Regions from separate parts of the Kocuria sp. KKT182 genome, predicted to be linked through region 2. Evidence: predicted binding sites of a transcription regulator. Region 2 holds the regulator's gene; the other holds the start of a gene.
The links. The regulator HspR, encoded in region 2, represses chaperone genes until heat shock. The targets are predictions, from matches to a motif close to AAGTTGAGTCNNNNNGACTCAACTT.
Positions count from the first base shown of each region.

Region 1 (3,395 bases), 1.9 Mb from region 2:
TCCGCCTTCATCGCCATGAGGCCGACGTTGGGCACGGAGCCCATGGTGGTCGGGTCGAACGCGCCGTGGGCGCGGCAGTCGTCGATGACCACCTGGTAGACCCCGGCGTAGGAGCTGTCCGGCAGCACCGCGAGGGTGTCCGCCTCCTCGCCCTCGGGACCCCACATGTGCCCGGAGGTGCGGATCATGGCCGGCATCGACGCGTCGACGATGACGTCGGAGGGCACGTGCAGGTTCGTGATGCCCTTGTCGGAGTTCACCATGGCGAGCTTCGGGCCCTCGGCGAGGCCCTTGTCGATCGCGGCCCGCACGTCGTCGCGCACGTCGGCGGGCAGGGCGTCGAGGCCGTTGAGGATCGCCGCGAGCCCGTTGGCGGGGGAGAGACCCGCCTTCTCCAGGGCCGCGCCGTGGGCGGCGAAGAGCTCCGGGAAGAACGCCTCGATGACGTGGCCGAAGATGATCGGGTCGGAGACCTTCATCATGGTGGCCTTCAGGTGCACCGAGAGCAGGACGTCCTCCCGCTTGGCGCGCTCGACCTGCTCCGCGAGGAACGCGTCCAGGGCGGCGGCCCGCATCACGGTGCCGTCGACGACCTCGCCGGCCAGCACGGGGACGGACTCCTTGAGCACCGTGGTGCTCCCGTCCTCGGCCACCAGGCGGATCGTCAGGGTGTCGTCGCCGTCCATGACCACGGACTTCTCGTTGTCCCGGAAGTCGTCGGCGCCCATCGTGGCGACGTTCGTCCTCGACTCCGCCGTCCACTCGCCCATGCGGTGCGGGTTCTTGCGGACGTAGTTCTTGACCGAGGCGGGGGCGCGGCGGTCCGAGTTGCCCTCGCGCAGCACCGGGTTGACGGCGGAGCCCTTGATCTTGTCGTAGCGGGCCCGGGTCTCCTTCTCCTCCTCGGTGCGGGGCTCGTCCGGGTAGTCGGGGAGGGCGACGCCCTGCTCCTGCAGCTCCTTGACCGCGGCCTTCAGCTGCGGGACGGAGGCGGAGATGTTGGGCAGCTTGATGATGTTGGCCTCGGGCTTCTTGGCCAGCTCGCCCAGCTCGGCGAGGGCGTCGTCCACCCGCTGCTCCGCGGGGAGGCGGTCGCCGAACGCGGCGATGATGCGCCCGGCCAGGGAGATGTCGCGGGTCTCCACCTCGACGCCGGCGGTCGAGGCGTAGGCCTCGATGATCGGCTTGAAGGAGTAGGTGGCGAGCAGGGGCGCCTCGTCGGTGCGGGTGTAGATGATCTTGGCCATGTGCGGGCTGTCTCCCAGGATGTCGTCGGATCGGTGGTGGTGCTTCCTGGTGCCAAGATACCCGAGGCGGCGCCCCGCCCGCTGGCCGGGCCCGCCGTCCGGCCGGAGGCCGCGGGCGGCCCGGGCACGGCGGCGGGCCCGTTCCCCGCGGGGAACGGGCCCGTGGCCGTGGGGCCCCGCCCGGGGGCGTGCCGGTGCCGGGGGCCGGGCTCAGCCCTCCGTGGACTGGGTGGACCCGGCGCCGTTGACGAGCTCGCCCTCGCCGATCACGCGGTCGCCGGACTCGTCCCGGCCCTCGCCCAGGGCCTGCTGCTCGCCCTGTCCGGAGATCACCTGGATCTTGCGCGGCTTGGCCTGCGCCGAGACGGGGATCGTGACCGTGAGCACGCCGTTGTCGTAGTTCGCGGCGATGTTCTGGATGTCGATGCCCTGGCCCAGGTTGAGCTGGCGGACGAACGAGGAGCTCTGCCGCTCCCGGGTGATCCACTGGACGTCCTGCACCTCGGGCAGCTCCCGCTCCGCGCGGATCGTCAGCAGCTGGCCGTCGACGTCGACGTCGACGCTCTCCGGGTCGATGCCGGGCAGGTCCGCCCGGAGGATGTACTGGTCGCCGTCCCGGTACAGGTCCATGGGCATCTCGCGCAGGCCCTGCCGGGCGAACAGCGAGGCGGCGAGCCGGTCGAAATCGTTGAACGGGGTGAACATCGTGGCCACGTCAATCATCTCCTCAACCATATGAGCAATGTCTTCGACATTTAGTTGAGTCCGATCAACTCAACTGTTGACCATGATAATCCCGCTCCCCGCGGTCTTCAACGGGTCCCGGCCCCCATCGCCCAGGGCGAACCGCCCTCAGCGGGCGTCGTGGGGATACCGCACGCCGATCTGCGCCCGCACCCGGTCGAAGAGCTCCACGAGCTCGAGGGAGTCGGCCCACGGCATCACGGGGGACTCGAGCAGGCCCTGCTGCACGCAGCGGGTGGCCTCGCGCATCTCGAACACGTATCCGGCGCCCGCCACGTCCACGCGCTCCACGACGGGGGCGGCGCCCGTGCGGGCGCCCTCGGCGGTCTGCAGCACCAGGGTGGTCGGGCAGTTGATCCGTCCGTCCACCCGCAGCCAGCCGTCCGTGCCGCTGATCGTCACCTGGTGGGGGACCGTGGCGGACAGGGTGCCGCTCACGTGCGCCCGGCCGTGCCCGAAGTCCAGGGTCAGGGCGGTGTCCAGGTCCACGTCCGTGGCGCCGAGCTCCGCGCGGGCGCTCCAGCGCTCCGGGGCCCCCAGGACCGCCGAGGTCCACGTCAGGGGGTAGACCATCATGTCCAGCAGCACCCCGCCGCCGTCGGCCCGGCGGAACAGGCGGTGGGCCGGGTCCAGGGCCCGGTGCGTGCCGATGGACCCCTCGACCGAGCGGACCCGGCCGAGCCGGCCCTCCCGGACCCAGCGCATCGCGGTGCGGAAGCCGGGGGTCATGCGGGTCCAGACGGCTTCCATGAGGAAGACGCCGTGCTCGCGGGCCAGGTGGAACAGGTCGCGGACCTCCGCCGCGGTCATGGCGAGGGCCTTCTCGCACACCACGTGCTTGCCGGCCCGCAGCAGCGCCGAGACGTCCCGGTGGTGGTAGCCGTGCGGGGTGGCCACGTAGACGATCTCCACGTCCGGGTCGGCCGCGAGCCGGTTCAGTCCCGTGCTCGTGGCGGTGCCGCCGTAGGCCCGCTCCACCCCGTGCCGGCGGGCGAAGTCCTCGGCGCGGTCCTGGTCCCGCGAGCTCACGGCCACGAGCCGGGCGTCGGGCAGCGCCGCGATGTCTGGGACCACCTTCTCCGCGATGTCGGCGGTGCTGACCACGCCCCATCCGAGCGTGCGGCCGGTCGCGGTGCCGGGGTCGTCCAGGTGGGCGGCGTCGAGGGAGGCGTCGACGAACGGGCTGAGGGTCTGGGCAGGCATGGGCGCATTCTGCCACGCCGCCCGCCGCCGGGGTCCCGCCCGCCGGCTCCGATCGAACGTCCGTTCGTGGCGTAGGCTGAGCCCGTGCCCCGGGTGAGCCAGCAGTACAAGGACGAGCGCCGCCGCGAGATCGTGGCCGCCGCCAGTGAGTGCTTCCTCGAGCACGGCTACGAGGGGGCGTCGATGCACCGCATCATCGCC
Region 1 covers NZ_CM145757.1:3,710,178-3,713,572, forward strand. Annotated here, with positions in the region: gene ACZ2G1_RS17190 (NADP-dependent isocitrate dehydrogenase) at 1-1,247, opposite strand, end outside; gene ACZ2G1_RS17195 (Hsp20/alpha crystallin family protein) at 1,458-1,970, opposite strand; gene ACZ2G1_RS17200 (Gfo/Idh/MocA family protein) at 2,100-3,194, opposite strand; gene ACZ2G1_RS17205 (TetR/AcrR family transcriptional regulator) at 3,279-3,395, shown strand, end outside.
Region 1: the regulator HspR is predicted to act here: its motif matches at 2,004-2,028, upstream of ACZ2G1_RS17195 (Hsp20/alpha crystallin family protein).

Region 2 (3,395 bases):
TTCGCGGCGTGGGAGGCGCCCCGCCGGCGCTGGTCCGAGCCGCCCGTTCCCGGCGCCGACGCGCCCGCCGCCCGCCCAGCCCCTAGGATGTAGGGCGATGAGCGAGCACACCCCTTCCCCCGCCGAGGGCCCCGCACAGGGCCCCGTCCCCGAGGCGTTCCACCGCCGGCCGTACTCCTTCGTGCGCCGCGGCGACCGCCTCACCGCCCGCCGCCAGAAGGCCTGGGACGACTGGGCGCCCACCCGGGTGCTCGACGTCCCGCGCGTGCGCACGGACACCTCCGTGCACCCCGACCACGAGTTCGACGCGGCCGCGGCCTTCGGGCGCGAGGCGCCGCTGGTCGTGGAGGTCGGCTCCGGGCTCGGCGAGGCGGTCGTGCACGCCGCCGCCCAGGACCCGGCGCGGAACTTCCTCGCCGTCGAGGTGTACAAGCCCGGGATCGCGGACCTGCTGCTCAAGGCGGCCCAGGCCGGGGTGGACAACGTCCGCGTGGCGCAGGCCAACGCGCCCGAGGTCCTGGAGCACATGCTCGCCCCGGCCTCGGTCGACGAGCTGTGGGTGTTCTTCCCGGACCCCTGGCACAAGACCCGCCACCACAAGCGGCGCCTGGTCTCCCCCGCGTTCGCCGAGCTCGCCGCCCGGGTGCTCGTCCCGGGCGGGCTGTGGCGGCTCGCCACGGACTGGCAGGAGTACGCCCTGGTGATGCGTGAGGTCCTCGACGCGTCCCCGCAGTTCGAGAACGTCCACCCGGGCCCGCTCGCCGACGACGAGCACCCGGACACCGGATGGGCCCCGCGCTGGGAGGGACGGGTCCTCACGAGCTTCGAGCGCAAGGCGCAGGAGGCGGGCCGCGTCCCCCGCGACCTCGTCTACCGCCGGACGGCGTGAGCGCCGTCCCCGGCGCGGAGCGAAACGGCGTGCCCGCACTGCCCGGCCCGGAGCGGGACGGCTTCGTCGTCGTGCCCCCGGGCGATCCCCGCACGCAGCTGCTGCTCGAGGGCCTGCACCACGAGTACGTGGAGCGCTACGGTCCCGAGATCGGGGCGGAGGAGATGGCCGAGCACCCCGTCGACGACTTCACCGCCCCCGCCGGAGCGCTCCTGCTCCTCCTCGAGGGCGGCACGACGGTGGGGGGTGGCGCGTTCCGTCGGCACGACGACGCCACGGCCGAGCTCAAACGGGTGTGGACCGCCCCGGCGCACCGCCGGCGCGGGATCTCGCGGCGGGTCCTGGCCGAGCTCGAGCGGCTCGCCGCCGCGGCGGGCTACCGGCGCATCCACCTCACCACGGGCAGCCGCCAACCCGAGGCGTCCGCCCTGTACCGCAGCAGCGGGTACGTCCTGCTGCCCGGGACCGCCCGGGTCTATCCGGGCGGCGTGTACGACGTGGGCTTCGAGAAGCACCTGCGCTGACCGCCCGGCCCGGGCGCCGGTGCGGCTCAGCGCTCCTGCTGGCGCGGGGGCCGGTACAGCACCACGGCCTGCGAGATCTTGCGGGCCCGGGGGCGGGCGCCGCGGGCCATGCGCACCACGTCCCCGCCGACGCCGGCGGCGAAGATCCGCGAGGACTCCTCGGCCCGGTCCCGGGCGTCCTCGAGTTCCCGGGACAGCTCCGCCACCCGCGACCGCAGGGCCGCGACCTGGTTCTCCAGCTGGAGGATGCGCCGGATGCCCTCGAGGGACACGCCCTGCTGGGACAGCACCTGGATCTGCTGCAGCTTCTCGATGTCGCGCTGCGAGTAGCGGCGGGCGCGGCCGGGGGCCCGGGACGGCCTGACGAGGCCGAGCCGGTCGTACTGGCGCAGCGTCTGCGGGTGCATCTCCGCGATCTCCGCGGCCACGGAGATCACGAACAGCGGCTGGTCGGCGTCCAGTGCCATCTCACACCCGTGCCTTCTCGGCCAGGCGGGCCCGGGGGTCCTCGTCCGCGGTCGCCTCGGCGAACGCCCGGACGGCGGCCTGCGCCTGCTCGTCCAGCTCGGCCGGCACGTGCACCTCGACCGTCACGATCAGGTTGCCGGTGCCCTTGGCCGTGCCGAACCCGCGCCCCTTGACGCGGAAGCGCCGGCCCGAGGACGTGCCCGCCGGGACCTTCACGCGCACGGTGCCGCCGTCCAGCACGGGCACCTCGATGGTGGCGCCCAGGGCCGCCTCGGGGAACGTGATCGGCACGGTGACCTCGACGTCGTCCGTGCCCTCGACGCGCCGGAAGAAGGGGTGCGGGGTCACGTGGACGGTGACGTAGAGGTCGCCGGCGCCGCCGGCACCCGAGTGGCCCTTGCCGGCGAGCTTGAGCTTCTGCCCGTCGCGCACGCCGCGCGGGATCCGCACCGTGGTCTCCTGGCCGTTGCCCCGGCGCAGCTTGACCGTGGTGCCGTGCACCGAGGAGCGGAACGGGATGGTCGTCTCCGTCCGGATGTCCTCCCCGCGCGCCGGCGGGGCCTGGTAGCCGCCGTAGCCGCCCGGCGCCCCGTACCCGGTCTGACCGCCGAACTGGGCGAACAGGTCCTCGAACCCGCCCGGGCCGCCGGGGCCGCCCGCGCCGCCGGTGGAGTAGGTCGTGCGGCGGCGGCGTCCTCCGCCGCCTCCGCCGAAGATGTCGCCGAAGAGGTCCTCGAAGTTGGCCGAGCCCCCGGCGCCGCCGGGGCCGCCGGCGGTGAAGCGCGCCCCGGAGCCCATCGCGCGGATCGCGTCGTACTGCTTGCGCTCCTCGGGGTCGGAGAGCACGGAGTTCGCCTCGGTGATGTCCTTGAACCGCTGCTCGGCCTCCGCGTCCCCCGGGTTCTGGTCCGGGTGGTACTGGCGGGCGAGCTTGCGGTAGGCCTTCTTGACGTCGGCGGCGGACGCGTCCTTGGAGACGCCGAGAATGCTGTAGAAGTCCTTGTCGATCCAGTCCTGGCTGGCCATGACGCCTCCTTTCTGTGGGGCCGGTCGGGGTCCTGCGGAGCAGGACCCGGTGGTGGTCCGGGGGTCGTCCCCGGCGCCGCGGCGCCGGGGACGGGTGGACGGGTCAGGGGAGGCCCGAGGGACGGGCCTCCCCTGACGTCGCCGGGATCAGGCCGGGTCCGGCCTCACTCGGCGACCGCGACGGCGACCTGGGCCGGCCGCACCACGCGCTCGCCGATCCGGAAGCCGGAGCGCAGCACCATCGAGACCTGGTCCGGCTCGACCTCGCTCGTGGGCTGCTGCAGCACCGCCTCGTGGACGTTCGGGTCGAACTTCTCCCCGACCTCCCCGAGGCGCACCAGCCCGTGCCGCACGAGGGTCTCCTCGAGCTTGTTCGCGATCGCCGCGAACGGGCCGTCGGTGAGGTCGCCCGCCTGCCGGGCCGCGTCGATGTCGTCGAACACCGGCAGCAGCGTCTGCAGGAGGTCGCCCGTCACGAAGGTCCGCAG
Region 2 covers NZ_CM145757.1:1,682,890-1,686,284, forward strand. Annotated here, with positions in the region: gene ACZ2G1_RS07730 (LOG family protein) at 1-93, shown strand, start outside; gene trmB (tRNA (guanosine(46)-N7)-methyltransferase TrmB) at 98-889, shown strand; gene ACZ2G1_RS07740 (GNAT family N-acetyltransferase) at 919-1,413, shown strand; gene ACZ2G1_RS07745 (heat shock protein transcriptional repressor HspR) at 1,440-1,880, opposite strand; gene ACZ2G1_RS07750 (DnaJ C-terminal domain-containing protein) at 1,882-2,907, opposite strand; gene ACZ2G1_RS07755 (nucleotide exchange factor GrpE) at 3,072-3,395, opposite strand, start outside.